DNA from 3 places in the Paenibacillus sp. S-12 genome. Region 3 is predicted to be linked to each of the others. Evidence: predicted binding sites of a transcription regulator. Region 3 holds the regulator's gene; each other region holds the start of a gene.
The links. Region 3 encodes LexA, which represses DNA repair genes until DNA is damaged. Its sites were predicted from a motif close to CGAACATATGTTCG; they were not measured.
Positions count from the first base shown of each region.

Region 1: recA (recombinase RecA) is a predicted target of LexA. The motif match lies at 3,002-3,015, and genes of this name have one in related genera.
Region 2: NO352_RS14820 (DNA polymerase IV) is a predicted target of LexA. The motif match lies at 2,904-2,917, and genes of this name have one in related genera.

Region 1 covers NZ_JASIUF010000005.1:639,496-644,922, forward strand. Annotated here, with positions in the region: gene rimO (30S ribosomal protein S12 methylthiotransferase RimO) at 1-865, shown strand, start outside; gene pgsA (CDP-diacylglycerol--glycerol-3-phosphate 3-phosphatidyltransferase) at 862-1,440, shown strand; gene NO352_RS05805 (competence/damage-inducible protein A) at 1,553-2,824, shown strand; gene recA (recombinase RecA) at 3,090-4,148, shown strand; gene NO352_RS05815 (regulatory protein RecX) at 4,220-4,900, shown strand; gene rny (ribonuclease Y) at 5,204-5,427, shown strand, end outside.
Region 2 covers NZ_JASIUF010000015.1:72,494-77,920, forward strand. Annotated here, with positions in the region: gene NO352_RS14810 (CHASE2 domain-containing protein) at 1-881, opposite strand, end outside; gene NO352_RS14815 (ferredoxin) at 1,148-1,381, opposite strand; gene NO352_RS14820 (DNA polymerase IV) at 1,501-2,805, opposite strand; gene cimA (citramalate synthase) at 3,096-4,709, shown strand; gene NO352_RS14830 (TlpA family protein disulfide reductase) at 4,789-5,340, opposite strand.
Region 3 covers NZ_JASIUF010000012.1:191,382-196,808, forward strand. Annotated here, with positions in the region: gene NO352_RS11930 (methyltransferase) at 1-52, opposite strand, end outside; gene NO352_RS11935 (DUF896 domain-containing protein) at 116-331, opposite strand; gene NO352_RS11940 (LysM peptidoglycan-binding domain-containing protein) at 513-875, opposite strand; gene lexA (transcriptional repressor LexA) at 1,177-1,803, shown strand; gene NO352_RS11950 (DUF817 domain-containing protein) at 2,142-2,948, shown strand; gene NO352_RS11955 (hypothetical protein) at 3,332-3,772, opposite strand; gene NO352_RS11960 (hypothetical protein) at 3,808-4,278, opposite strand; gene NO352_RS11965 (hypothetical protein) at 4,822-4,950, opposite strand; gene NO352_RS11970 (accessory gene regulator B family protein) at 4,934-5,427, opposite strand, start outside; gene NO352_RS11975 (hypothetical protein) at 5,409-5,427, opposite strand, start outside.

The DNA.
Region 1 (5,427 bases), on a different contig from region 3:
CTGTGACAACAATTGTACCTTCTGCAGTATTCCAATTATGAGAGGCAAGTTCCGCAGCCGTACAATGGAGTCAATTCTTGCGGAGGTAGCCCAGCTGGCAGAACAAGGGGTTAAGGAGATTAGCTTAATTGCCCAGGATTCCACGAATTACGGTGTAGACTTGTACGATGGCTTCAAGCTGCCGGAGTTGATGAATAAAGTAAGCGAAATTCCAGGTGTGGAATGGGTTCGCCTGCACTACGCATATCCTGGTTTCTTCACCGAGGAGCTTATGGATACGATTGCAAGCAATCCGAAGATTTGCAAGTATATCGATATGCCATTGCAGCATAGCGAAGATAGCATTTTGAAGCGTATGAGACGTCCGGGCCGCCAGCGTGATTCCAGAGAGCTCGTGAACAAAATCCGTGAACGAATCCCGGGTGTAGCGCTGCGTACGTCTATTATTGTAGGGTTCCCCGGAGAAACGGACGAAGACTTTGACAGACTATGCGACTTTATTAGGGAAATGAAGTTCGATCGATTAGGTGTATTCACCTATTCTTCCGAAGAGGACACGCCGGCAACTCGCTTGCCTGACCATGTCCCTGATGAGGTGAAAGAATGGCGTGCGAATACGCTTATGGAGATTCAACGTCAAGTATCTAAAGAAGTAAGTGAGAAGCGTATTGGTGATATATTGGAAGTCCTTGTTGAGCGTTACGATGGCCGCAATGATGTATTCATCGGCCGCTCGCAATTCGACGCCCCTGAAATTGACGGGGAAGTATTTATTTCCGGCCAGCCATTGAGTATTGGGGAAATTGCCAAGGTAAGGATTACTCATGCGCTTGAATTTGACTTAGCCGGGGAGGGTCTCGCGTGAATCTGGCGAACAAGATAACGTTGGTCCGTATTTTTCTTGTGCCAATAATGATGTTCTTCCTATTGGTGAACTTTGATTATTTGCCTGCGATTGAACTAGAGGGGTTTTCGATTACTTACAACCAGATTATTGCGGCCTTGATCTTCATTATTGCTGCAAGTACTGATGGATTGGATGGTTATATCGCCCGTAAACGCAAAATGGTTACAAATTTAGGAAAGCTGCTTGATCCTCTTGCGGACAAGCTGCTCGTAGCGGCGGTACTCATCTCTCTTGTTGAGATGCAAAAGTGTGATGCGTGGATCGCGGTTGTCATTATCAGCCGTGAGTTCGCGGTTACAGGCCTTCGTCAAGTTGCTTTGCTCGAAGGAACGGTTGTTGCTGCCAGCAAGTGGGGAAAATGGAAGACGGCAACACAAATAACGGCGATTGCGGCAATGCTGCTTAACAACTTTCCGTTTGCGTTTCTTCATTTCCGATTTGATATATTGGCGACGTGGGTTGCCGCGTTGATCACGGTCTACTCGGGAATTGACTATTTTGTCAAAAATAAAAATGTGCTGCATCTTTCGTGATAGATGAGCGGAAGCTGTTAGGTAAATAGGTGCTTTTTCCGTATTTCCGGCTGTTTCCGGGGTGGAAGAGGCACCTATTCTTATGTACAGACTTATGGGGATGGTGGTTGACATGAAAGCAGAAATCATTGCAGTTGGCACTGAGCTGCTGCTCGGACAAATTGTAAATACGAATGCTCAATATATTTCACAGCAATTGGCTTTGGTTGGTGTGGATGTTTTTTATCATACGGTTGTCGGAGATAACGCCAAGCGAATTCAACAGACTATTGAAACAGCTCGGGATCGTTCTGACCTGCTCATTTTTACCGGCGGTCTAGGACCAACGATGGATGATTTGACGAAGGATGTACTTGCGGAAATGTTAGGTCGTAAGATGACATACGATGAACCGGCAATGGCCAAGATGACAGAGATGTTTGCAGGGCGCGGCATCCATATGGTTGAAAGCAATAAGCGTCAAGCGCATGTCATTGATGGGGCTGATGTACTGCAGAACTCGACAGGCCTCGCCGTTGGGAATGTCCTCCAACATAATGGAACAACGTATGTACTGCTTCCAGGACCTCCACGTGAAATGAAGCCAATGCTCGACAATGAGGCGATTCCGTGGCTGCAGCGTCGGCAAGTCATTGATCAATCCTCCTTGTATACGCGAATGCTGAAATTTGCGGGCATCGGAGAATCAGGTCTCGAAAATGCTCTTCTCGATCTGATCGAGCAGCAAACAGATACAACGATTGCCACCTATGCAAAGGAAGGGGAGGTACTTGTTCGATTGGCTGTAAAAGGGACAGATCGGACAGAAGCCGAGTTGAAGCTCGATCAGGTGGAACGTGAAATTCGCACCCGACTGGGCTTGCATCTCTATGCAACTGAGGATTTGCCGCTCCCAGAAGTGCTTGTGAAGCAGTTGACGCAATATGGGTTAACCTTATCCGCTGCCGAAAGCTGTACAGGAGGGATGTTCGCTGATACGATTACGGCGATCCCTGGAAGCTCGCATGTGTTCGCTGGCGGTGCGGTGACCTACTCGAACGAAATGAAGGAACGAATTCTTGGCGTGCCTCATGAGCTGCTTGAGGGAGAGCATGCACCTGGAGCAGTAAGTGAGCAAACTGCCAAGGCTATGGTTGAAGGGATGCAGGACATTGCTGATACTGATTTCACAGTAGCCATAACAGGAGTTGCAGGGCCTGACCATTCGGAGCGTAAGCCTGTCGGCTTGGTTTATATAGCAATTGCCGAGAAGGGGAAGGAAGTTGTTGTTGAAGAGTTGCGTTTGAATGGAGATCGGGAAGGGATACGCCGCCGTACGGTATATGCCATTATGTATCGGTTATGGAGACGGCTGCAGGAACGATCCGTGCATAATGCGATGTAATTTAGAAATTGTTGACAAAATAAAGAGCGGAAGCTACAATCGATTATAGATGCGGAAGAACCGTAACAAAGTGTATGTGCGCTTTGTTGCGGTTTTTTTGTTGGCTGCATCCGGCAAATTGATATATCAAATATATGGTAAAAATGGATATTGAAGTGGGTGTGTTCGTCAAAAAAACGAATGTATGTTCGAAAAAATGCTTGGCAAACCGAATGAAACACGTTATGATGTATATATCAAACGAATCAGTGAAGGAAGTGAGTTTGTGTCAGATCGTCGCGCTGCGTTAGAAATGGCTTTGCGTCAAATTGAGAAACAATTCGGTAAAGGTTCGATCATGAAACTTGGCGAATCCAATCACATGCAAGTCGAGATTGTACCAAGCGGATCTCTTGCATTAGATATAGCTTTAGGAATCGGCGGTTTGCCGAGAGGTCGTATTATCGAGGTTTATGGACCAGAATCTTCCGGTAAGACAACGGTTGCGCTTCATGCGATCGCTGAAGTACAGAAGACTGGTGGACAAGCTGCATTTATTGATGCGGAACACGCGTTGGATCCGCTATATGCAAGCAAGCTGGGCGTCAATATTGACGAACTTCTGTTGTCCCAGCCAGATACAGGGGAGCAAGCGCTTGAAATTGCGGAAGCATTGGTACGAAGCGGTGCTGTCGACATTATCGTTATTGACTCTGTTGCAGCACTTGTTCCGAAGGCAGAGATTGAAGGCGAAATGGGAGACTCCCATGTTGGTCTTCAGGCTCGCTTGATGTCGCAGGCATTGCGTAAATTGTCTGGTGCAATCAGCAAATCGAAGACGATCGCGATCTTCATCAACCAGCTTCGTGAGAAGGTTGGCGTGATGTTCGGTAACCCGGAAACAACGCCAGGCGGCCGTGCATTGAAGTTCTATTCCAGTGTTCGTCTTGAGGTACGCCGTGTTGAGACAATTAAGCAAGGTACAGATATGATTGGTAACCGTACACGCATCAAGGTTGTTAAGAATAAGGTTGCTCCTCCGTTCAAGCAGGCAGACATCGACATCATGTATGGTGAAGGTATCTCACGCGAGGGAAGCATCGTCGATATTGGCACAGAGATGGATATCGTGCAGAAGAGCGGTGCTTGGTATTCCTTCGAGGGTGAGCGATTGGGCCAAGGTCGCGAGAATGCGAAGCAATTCTTGAAGGAACATTCGGAAATTGCGTTATCCATTGAAAATCAAATTCGTGAAGCAAGCAATCTAACGACAACAATCCCTGCTAAGGGTGTTAGTGAAGATGATGATGATACATTAGAATTGGAATTAGGTGACGACGAATAATTCGTTGTCTGCTCAAAGCACCTTCGCGTTAGGCGAAGGTGCTTCTATGTATTTGTATGGAGGAGAGCCGTTTGAAGGATAGTGAACGTATCGTAACAATCACACGCGTAGAGCGCGTGGAGAGACAGGCTGGTCGCTATACGATTCATTTCGATGGGGCAGCTCCGCTTGAAGTGCATGAAGATGTGATGATCAAGTTCCGACTATTAAAAGGATCAGAACTGTCACTCGACTCCCTTACGGAGATATTGCGTGCAGACGAAGGGAATAAGGCCTACGTGCAAGCGATTAAGTATTTGCAGCGCAAACCACGTACACGCATCGAACTCGCACGTAACCTAGCCCAGAAGGGCTATGAAGACGGCATCGTGCATGAGGTGCTCGATCGTTTGGAACGGGAGTGGTTGGTCGATGATAAATCATATGCAATGCAATGGGCGCATCAGCGTCTGAATCGTCATATGAAGGGGCGCCGCTGGATTCAGCATGAGCTGAAGCAAAAGGGAGTGCAGGATCGGCATATTGAAACTGCGCTTTATTCGATAGATCCGGAAGAGGAATGGGAAAGCGCACTGCATGCCGCTCGCAAAAAATGGAGACAGACGAAGGGGGAAATGCATCTGCGCAAGCAAAAAGTGGCAGCCTTCCTCGCCCGCAGAGGCTTCCCAATGGATATGGCGCGTCGGGCAGCTTATGCTGCAGCGGATGAGCAAGTTGATGAAGAGGGTGTATCAGGCCATCTTGACGAATAATAAAGTGACCACTCACGTCATTTGCTTGACAATATCTTTTCATGAATAATAAAATGAACATGTATCTTTATTTTCACGAGATCAATCCCCTCTTCCAGAGATTGATTTCTAATGATTCATTTCGCCAATTTACTGATTTCCGATTGTCGCCTTAAGGCGACGCCCGTGTATGCCTAGAGCATATACATAGGCTAGTGCACGAACACTAGTCTATTGAGTTGATTAATGAATAGGGAAACTTGAAAACCAAAAATGTAACCTGTCCCAAGCAGTGCTTGGAGGAACCAACGGGGAGGTGAGGCAATGAACGTACAACTTTGGCTCGCGATCGTTCTCGTTGTGGCCGCATTGTTCTTGGGGTTTGGAATCGGATACCTGATTCGCAAATCGCTTGCCGAAGCGAAGATAACGAGTGCTGAACACGCCGCGGAACAAATTATGGATGGCGCGCGCAAGGAAGCTGAAGCGCTGAAGAAAGAAGCAGTGCTTGAAGCGAAGGACGAAATCCATAAGCTTCGCAATGAAGC
Region 2 (5,427 bases), on a different contig from region 3:
AGTGTCATTGATCGACTAAGCGGCGTCATGTGCCGGTCGCTTAATGAGGCTGCATAGGGGCCTATTAAGACGACGGAGTTCTTGTAATAGGAAGGATCAACAGTACCATTCCATACATCTGCAAACGACTGACGATCATAGCCGTACAGATTGTCCGTGCTATCGCCATAAATGGAAGAGAAATAATCGAATGCGACTTGATCCCGATTCTCTGTCGGAATCACCTTCTCCCCCCGATACCAACGGCCGCTTAACCCATCCCACCGAATTTGCTTATCTTCTGGCAATAACTGATTCGCGGCTAGAACATCTATAGAAGGAATCATCTTTCCATGTTCATCCGGAATGCCTAAACTAATTTTTCGAATAACGCCGTCACCGTCTGGAATTACATTCACATGTCCGAGTTGACTATCAGCAACTCGAATGGAAGATGGAGGCCGCTCAACACCAGACGCTTCGAGAGAATGGGCATTCTCTTGTAAAGGAAGAAGTGAAACCTGCACCGGCAAGTATATTGACGGGTATGTACTCAATTGTTCAGATAAGCGTTCGTCCTCCTCTTCATGCATAGAGGGATCAAGCATCAGTAAATCGATGACGACCGCCCGGGCACCGGCATGCATCAACCTTGCACTTAATTCGGCATAATAGGAGCGAGACCATGGAAAAGAGCCGAGCTGTGCTAATGAAGGCTCGTCAATCGCTATCATCTTGATTCGATCATCGGGCTGCCGCTGTTCAATACTCTTCGTTCGCAAAGCATCACGAAATGCCTGCTCCGCCATATGAAACACGCCACCAGCTCCATGAGTGTACACATATACCATAATCATGGTCAGCAGCGATACGATCAATGCCGGGACAACGAATTTTCTCATCTCGAAATCACCTACTTCACCTTGGCAGCATGAACCATTTTATTGCTACAATCAAGAATGATATATTCTGCTATATTTAATCTATCATATTGTATGAGCGTATACGATGATATTGGTTATTTCAAGCTGAATTTTGTCGAATTTTGCGAATTGTTGCTTTGATGCAGTAATTAGTTGAGGTGAGCAGATATAATAAAATCCCCGCGGGAGGCGCGGGGATCGTGTAGGTATTTCTCTCTCTATGTGTGTAGTATGCTTCCAGTAGATTAGTTAAATGGTGCGTCCGCAATCTTAATAGAATCTGTTGGGCAGCCGTCTGCAGCATCTTGCAGATCGTCAAACAGATCGTCTGGGATAGCGGTTACCCCTTGGTTGTTGTCACCTTCAAAAATAACTTCTGCGATACCCTCATCATCGTAGTCATAAATGTCAGGTGCAGTAGCGCCACATGCTCCACAAGCGATGCATGTGTCTTTATCAACCCAAGTATATTTTGCCATTGGTCAGTTCCCTCCTGTAATCGTACAGATCTTCTTGGTTCCTCCGTTATCAATATAATACAAACAAGCTTGGAATTCAAACGATTTCCAACTTTTTTAAATGATTTGAAAATTATTAATTACTCGTCTGATCCATGCAGTGTATCAGTTTGAAGGGAAGTACCCCGAACACGGTGATTGCGAAGCAATGTAGAAGGATCATCTCCAAGCATTCCTAACGTAACAATCGCATTTTCTCCATATTTATCTCGTATCCGATCCATCGTCTCTATCAATTGCTCTCGCTTCGGCTGACGCTCGAAATCAAACAAATCCAACTGTACGGCCGCTTCTTGCTTTGCTACTAGATTTTGGCCCGTAATCCCTAGAAGCCGAATCGGCCTGCCTGACGTCCAGTGCTTCTCATAAAGCTTCCAGGCCTCATCCAACAAGCATCCAGCATCGTCTGTGGGTCCCTGGAGTGTGCTTGACCGCGTTATCGTCTTCATATCCGGAGTACGAATAGTAAGCTGTACAGTTTGTGCCATCAGTTTTTGCTTTCGTATCCGGCGCGCCACCTGATCTGCCAAGTTCAACAAAACTCTTCTTACTTCTTCCTTCGACTCCACATCCTTCGGCAAGGTCGTCGTATGGCCGATTGATTTGTTCTGTTCACGCTCTGCTTTCACTGGCGAATCGTCGATGCCATTGGCTGCCTGCTTCATCCAATGCCCCTGTATGCCGAACAATGACACGAGCCGCCCTTCATCGGTATGCGCCAGTTCTCCAATAGTGCGTATTCCCGCGCGGGACAGCTTATCAGCAGTTTTGCGACCAATCCCGAACAACTCGCCGCACGGTTTATGCCACAATTGCTTCGACATATCCCGAATTCGCAGGATGGTAATCCCATTTGGCTTTTTCATATCAGACGCCATTTTTGCAAGCAGCTTATTCGGTGCTATGCCAACTGAGCAAGGCAAGCTCAATTCCTCTCGAATCCTCGTCTGCAGTTCATTAGCAATGTCGAGCGGTGTGCCAAATATTTTGGATCCTGTAATATCCATGTAACACTCATCGATCGAAACGACCTCAACTAGCGGGGTATAGCTGCGCGCGATTTCGATAAAGGCTCTTGAATATTTGCGATATAAATAAAAATCAGGCCGAATGACAATCAAGTGGGGACACAGCCGCATCGCCTCCTTCACATGCATTCCTGTGCGAATGCCAAGCTTGCGGGCAGCATAAGAACAAGTAACAATGATACCCTTGCGCAATTCCATGCTGCCAGCCACCGCCGTTGGCTGGCCTTGATATTTTTCAGGTTCTTCTGCTGCATGTACAGAGCAATAAAAAGCATTCATGTCGAGATGCAATATGACTCGACCCTTGGTCGGATAATATTGTTGTATGTAGTTGCGCGAAGTTTCGTTCTCATTCATAATACTGCCCCCTTCCTAACAGCTTCATTGTATTCATACAGCCTAATTAACTACGCAAGACAACGATCCCTTTATTTCTATATATTACCAATATATCTCGAACAATTGTTCTATTCTCTTATAAGCTTACTGATTACTACAATCCGTTGCAAGCATGAATACCAACTTCCTTTGCTAAAAAATCAAGTATACGATTATGATTTTCGACTATACAAGCAAGAAAGCAGTGCTATAATAGGGAAATAGTTATTTCCATATTCATCCTTGCATAACTTAAGGAGGTTCCTAGAATGTCAAAATTCATCTCTATCTTTGACACAACACTTCGCGATGGCACCCAAGGCGAAGGAATTAGCTTGTCCGCGGACGATAAAATCAAAATCGCGCGCAAACTTGATGCGATTGGCGTCACATACATTGAAGGCGGCATTCCGGGAAGCAACGGCAAGGATATTGAATTTTTCAAAAGAGTAGCTGCTTATTCATGGAATGCGAAACTAACGGCATTCGGCAGTACCCGACGCAAAGATTCACTCGCCGAACAGGACGCCAACCTAAATCGCATTATTGAAGCGAACGTTCCTGCTGCAACGCTTGTAGGAAAGTCATGGGACTTCCACGTCCATACCGCCCTACAAACGACGCTAGATGAAAATTTAGCCATGATCTATGATTCTATCGCCTATCTGAAGCAAGCAGGACTTGAGGTGATGCTCGACGCAGAGCATTTCTTTGACGGCTACAAAAACAACACGGAATATGCGATTGCAGTACTGCGCAAGGCGCAAGAAGCCGGCGCTGACTGGGTCGTCATGTGCGATACCAATGGAGGCACACTGCCTAACGAAATCGGCACCATCATTCGAGATGTTCGCAACCATGTGCAAGTGAAGCTTGGCATTCATACACACAACGATTGTGAGCTCGCTGTTGCGAATACACTTGCAGCGGTAGAAGCAGGCGTCACACAAGTACAAGGCACAATCAACGGATATGGTGAAAGATGCGGCAACGCCAATCTATGCTCCATCATTCCGACACTTCAATTGAAGATGGGATACTCCTGTGTTGAAGATAGCCAGCTCCAAGCGCTAACACCGGCTGCTCGATATATAAGCGAGATCGCCAACGTAGCTATGCCTGTCAATCAGCCTTATGTAGGCAACGCAGCCTTTGCACATAAGGGAGGCATCCATGTCTCTGCGATCATGAAGGATTCTCGTACCTATGAGCATATCGTCCCTGAATTGGTTGGCAACAAACAACGAATACTTGTATCTGAATTAGCAGGCCAGAGCAACGTTCTTTCAAAGGCACAGCAATTAGGGTACGAACTTGATGCTACGAAGCCTGAAACGAGGGCAATTATGGATCGAATCAAGGAGCTTGAGCATCAGGGCTATCAATTCGAAGGCGCGGACGCTTCACTGGAGCTCTTATTGCGTCAGGCTACAGGGCAAGCCGAGGATCCTTTCACATTTGAGTCGTTTAAAATACTGGTAGAAAAATCATCACAGCAATCCGTTGTATCTGAAGCAATCGTCAAGCTGCAAGTAGATGACGAGTCCATTTATATGGCCGCTGAGGGCAACGGCCCTGTGAACGCATTAGACAGTGCGCTGCGCAAAGCACTTAGTCGCCATTACCCTTCTATCGCAGACATGCATCTCACCGATTATAAAGTTCGTGTACTCGATGAGAACAATACGACAGCAGCCAAGGTACGAGTGCTGATCGAATCAACAGACTCCAACAATACGTGGAGTACAGTCGGAGTCTCCAGCAACGTTATTGAGGCCAGTTGGGAAGCACTTATCGACAGTATTCGTTACGCGTTAATAGGTCAAGAGAAGGTGGCTACGTCCACCGAGCGCAAAGAGCAGGTTGGACTCGTCAATCACTAACGTAATGCAAATATTCTTTCATAGAGATAGAGCCATGACCTCCTTGATAAGTGGTCATGGCTCTATTTACTTCAGTTCGTTATTCTGCAATGACTTGTTGAATGGCCTGTTCTAATTCAGCAGGTGGCCTGATACCATCATAACGCTGACGAATTACTCCGTTCTTATCCAGCAGTACATTCGTAGGGAAGCCAATTCCATTATACGCTTTGAACGCCTGCCCTCTACTATCCAGAAGAACCGGATTCGTTAAACCATAGGCCGCAACGAATTCCTTGGCTCCTTCTTCTGTATCGTGAGCGGTTACATTAATCGATACCATTAACAGCTTATCCTTATACTTCTCGTGCAGCTTCACTAAATCAGGCGCTTCAGCCTTGCACGGATCACACCAGGAAGCCCAAAAGTTAACAAAGATCGGCTTGTCTTGCTTCCCGCCTACCGTAATAGGTTTCATCTCAGATCCTAGCACATTCAATGAAATCGATGGCGCCAAGTCCCCAACCTGCCCGCCAATTTTGGTCGGAGCTCCATTATTGCTGACTGTAGATGTCGACTTATCTTGATTGTTCCATATCGCAATTCCAATGAGCAGCACACTCACTACAAGCAATAGTAAACTTTTTTTCATCCTATATTCTCCTTGTTCGCATCTTGTTCCGTGTTCATATTGTACCCTTTTTCCAGTAAAAATACGATTCCCTTCCGACAATCACCT
Region 3 (5,427 bases):
TGTTCAATTTTGCACTATTTTGGCGGACTTTGCGTTCCCAACTGCGAGACATGAATTCGCTACCCCCTGTATTGTAAACGAGTAATGATAATCCATCGTTATTAATGAAGAGTCATTAATGAACGAGACCGTTCGTACCGGAATTATCTGTTCCTTCTTCGTCCTCTACATAGCGAATATTGTCTAATTGATTACGCACCTGCTTACGGAAAAGTACCAAATATTCCTCACGTAGCTTTGCGCGCTCTTCCATTTCCGCTTCGCTCAGCCCTACTGTCTTATGTTTGCGGGCCAGTTCATTAATTCGTGCAATAAGCTTGTCAATATTCATCATGTACCTCCATGTGTGTAAGCATATGTTCTACTTTGACATGGAGGTACCAGCTTGTCAAGCAAGCTTCTCCAAAGCCATTATATAGATAAAAAAGAGGCTCCATGAGCCCCTTCGTAAACTGTTTATATGTATAGATATTTGTTTCATCTGAGCCAATTTTCCGAAAATTGTTTTGTTATCAAGGAATCGGTACCAACAATACTTCTCCTGCCTGCAAAAATTCACCTGTTAACTGATTCATTTGTGTAATTTCATATATAAATTCACGAATATCCGTATGCTCAGGCTTATATGTTGATGCAATCTCCCACAACGTATCTCCAGGCTGAACAAGAACTCGTTCAACAACAGTTCCACTCACAACATCCTCACGGTCATCATCATTTCCAAGTGCTTGTACAATGCTTCCACAAGTAATGAACAACAATACGATTAAACTGATCATAAAACGCACACGCAAAGGAAACAAACGCTTCTTTTGCTCAGATTGCGAAGCTGTTGTCGACACCTTATAAATGGAACGATACGTTGTATACATCATAAATGATCACTCCCAAACACTTGTTCTATTATTTAATACTTCAAATTTAACACGAACACACGTTTGAGTCAACATATATTTAGAACGCTCGTTCCCCTTTTATTGTTCGTTACTCTTTTGGGATTGTATGCATTTCATTGAAAACAGCATGATCAAAAATGATTAAAGATACTTTATTTCCTTCTTATCCGATTACGCCTATATTCTATTTTTTATTCAAAATCTTTAGAACTTATGTTTGTACGAACGGAGGTTCTGTGGTATAATTTTGTCAAAAGAGTATTCATTGGAGTTGATACCCTTGTCTAAAATATCAAGTCGTCAACAAGCTATCCTTGATTTTATACGTGATGAAGTCCGAGCTAAGGGCTACCCACCTTCTGTTCGTGAAATAGGAGAAGCCGTTGGTCTAGCATCCAGCTCTACCGTACATGGTCATCTTGATCGTCTCGAGAAGAAGGGCTTTATTCGTCGCGACCCTACGAAGCCTCGGGCAATTGAATTGCTTAGCGATCAGTCCGACCGCACGGCAGACTTTTCTCGCTCCTTTGCACGTGTGCCGGTAGTTGGTAAAGTAACTGCGGGTGAACCGATTACCGCAACAGAGAACATCGAAGATTACTTCCCACTGCCTTTGCACATGGTTGGAGACGATGAAAATGTATTCATGCTATCGGTCATGGGGAATAGTATGATTGAGGCCGGTATACATAATGGCGACTATGTCATCGTACGTCAACAGCAGACAGCGAACAACGGAGATATCGTCGTTGCGATGACCGAAGATGATGAAGCGACGGTTAAGACATTCTATCGAGAAAAGGATCATATCCGCTTGCAGCCTGAAAATCCAACTTATGAGCCGATTCGCTTACAACACGTAACTATTCTAGGCAAAGTTATTGGTTTGTTCCGTGATTTTCATTAATACAAACAGAAATGCCTCGTTTCCACTTCATTAGCTGGTTAAACGAGGCATTTTATTTTGCTTCCATCTCCACCATCCCCCTCAAGACAATATTTTCAAAAATAAGCTCAGTACAATCGTTATACCGGATTGAAGATTAACTTACTTTTCGCCTTCTTCCCTTCGTTACAATATCTATAGAAATCATTATTTCATTTGAGTCGGCATATTATTATTTTATTGTTTTTCAATAATTATTTATTGACTAATAGTATATTCCTAATTATGATTGTACCTAACGAATTACATGGTGCTTGTTCATCAACCGATTAATACGATAATCAATGTAGGAGAATCGAATGGGAAAATTTTTTAAACTTAGATCATTCATTTATTTTGGCTGGCAGCAAGCGCTGTCTTGCTTATTCCCCGCTTTTATTTTTGCAATGCTGGCACTTACCAAAACCGTTGACATCCCTTTCATGCATCGCTATGATTTCTTGTTGTTTGTTTGCTTAATTGCACAGATTATTATGATTCGACTTGGGATCGAAACGTTCGACGAATTAAAGGTAATTTGCGTCTTCCATTTGATTGGACTTATGCTCGAAATATACAAAGTCCATATGGGTTCTTGGGCTTACCCTCAAGAAGGCTGGACAAAAATATTCGGTGTACCTTTATACAGCGGATTTATGTACGGGAGTGTGGCGAGTTACTTATGTCAAGCATGGCGACGACTACAGGTCAAGGTATATCGATATCCCACACCTTGGTATACGATACCGCTAGGGTTGGCCATATATTTTAATTTCATGACCCATCACTTTATTTATGATTTACGTTGGGTATTAATGCTCTTGCTATTCGTCATCTTTTTTAGAACGTACGTCGAGTATACGGTATTGGGCGTGACACGTCGTATGCCACTTGTGCTGTCGTTTGCTCTAATCGGATTTTTTATATGGGTTGCAGAAAACATCGGGACATTTTTGGGTGCATGGTATTATCCTCATCAAGTTAACGGTTGGAATCTTGTGAAGTGGGGGAAATTCAGCTCCTGGTTCTTGCTAGTCATCGTGTCTTTCATGATCGTTGCCCATCTGAAGCATGTAAAAGGAGGACATTTCAAGAAAAATAGTTATATCCGCGACATGAAGTCGTAAAATCAGAATGAGAACAGCTTGTTCTTTACTTTCTGGTAACAATGCATTTGGAAGTACATTCTTTGATGCATATTATAACGTGTCAACTACTGTTCTATTGTAGAAAACCTAGTATCATGTAAAAGTTTTTATATCGGATTGAAATTGAATCTATCGTTGGATCAATTTTCAAAATCAAAAGGCTTTGTTCTTCCAAAAATTCTTATAAGCAGCGAGATCCTAGATCATTCCCACGCATGTTAGAATCAATTGCAAAATGTTCAATATAAGAGAAATGTTCTATTTTCCAATAAAACATAATTCCAACAAACTCATATCTTAGAGTCGCATCACAATGATATGCTAGAAACAAAAGCCGCTGATTATCAGCGGCTTAATTCATGTTATATATCATTTACATCGAAATTAAGCGAATATTGAGTCAGTGAATGATTTACTTTCTCTACAAGTAAATATAACTTTGCTCCATTAGGAATGTATATGTTTTCAATAAATTGATGTGGTCCAATGTTATAATTTGCATACATTAATCCCGTGCTTGTATTATCGATATACTGAATTTTTAAAGCTAATCTAAAATTATTCCAATCATCCTTTGGCTGAATCCATGCAACAAATCTCTGCATTTTACCCGTGTTATTAGTCCATATAAACCAGTCCTTGTCAGTGTTACCCTCGATGTATAAATTTACAGCGTTCTTGGGGAAGATAGTGATTGCAGATTCTTGAGTATCCCCTATGCCCTTAGCTGCAAATACGCTTGTTGCAAATACCAACATAAATACAAATGCAAGAATTGATGTTACAAATCTTTTATGCTTCATAATATCCCGTTCCCCCGACATAAAATTTTCGAATTCTAAACATCGTACATAATGAAGTTTAATCTATATTGTTCCTGAGTAACAAACTTGTTAGCACTTGCTCTGACATATAAAGTTGCACCTTGAGGAACATATAAATTCCTTATGATTGCAGGAAACTCAGAACCTGGTTTTGTTGGTTCTGCATACAGCAATGTGGATTCTCTCGTTTCGGTGTACTTTATTTGAGCAGCTAAATCAAGCGAAGTTTGTCCACCATTTGATCTTAAATCCAAGAGGATCCAGCGATCTTTGCCACTATTATTTGTCCACTTATACCAATCAACATCTGATGCATTTGCAATGAAAAGATCATAAGGTTGATTAGAAATTAACGTTAATGCATTATCTCTCGTATCTCCAATTCCGACAACATTAGTTGATACATCTGCAGCGATTGCCGGTTGTGTCATTGTCAGTAACAACATGGATGCAAAAAGAACAGAAACCATTTTCTTAATCCTCATAGTCCTTTTCCACCTTTTTATGTAGTAGAGTTGTTTTTCCAACTCTCTCCTAGATAATACCATCACATTACTTATAGTGTATATAGAATTTTGTATTTTTTTCCTATTTATTCCTCTACACTCTTAGTTCTTGCAGTAACCTCATATTTTTATATAAGTGCTAGCTCAACGAATCCTATACTAATCTATCCAGTAGCTGTATCAACCTTAGTTACCTAGCTTGTAAAAATATCTCCACCAAAGGCTTGTCAAGGTGCGAAGTTTTTAGTGTTAACGACTTGATCTATTTTAGACATAAGAAAAAGCACCGGTTAGGGTGCTACAAGAAACATCATCTATGCCACCAAGATTCCACTATCTGATGAACAATAGCTGGTTGGTAACCTCTTCCTATCAAATAAGATACTGACGCAGCTTCTCTAAAGGAGCGGCATTTAAGGAAAAATAATTTTCAATACTGATGGCAGGATTTTAAACCGTGGCAGTTATATCAAAACTGCGATTTAAATGTCCGAGTTCCATCAACATATGTAGTCGGCCTTCTTACTTTACATCTTTTTTTAATGCTTCCGGGAGCTTCTTAGCACCGAAAACGATTTTTGGTTTCATTGATTGCTTTTCAGCTCTTGTCTCCATTCGATTCATTAGAAACATTTCAATCTTTTTTCTCATCCTTAACACCTCCTTTCGGTAAAATGGTTAGAGCTTGTACAAAGAAAACAATTGCTAAGATGGTCGACTGTACTACTAAATTGATGCTAACAATGAATACTGCCAAGCATTTGTATATTGTACCATTTTTATGCACAGCAATCTCTTCAAACCAATTTGGAGCACGCAAAAGAAATATCAACATAGATATCATCGTTACTATAACTACAGCCGTTTTAGATAACGGTATTACAGGTACGATCACACAGAATAGTGAAGTCATGATCATACACACAGTTAATGATGAAAAATGAATGCCACCTGAAAAGCTTCGGATAGTCGCTAATCCCACGAAAGCTAAAACTGACTCCATAAGCTGTCCAAAAATGGCACCTATTGTAATTGTAATTAAAATTACTCCGTATTGATTTATAGTCATCGCAATACCGTATTCAAGCACTTCTATATCTACTTCACTGTCAGGATTGTTTTTCTTCA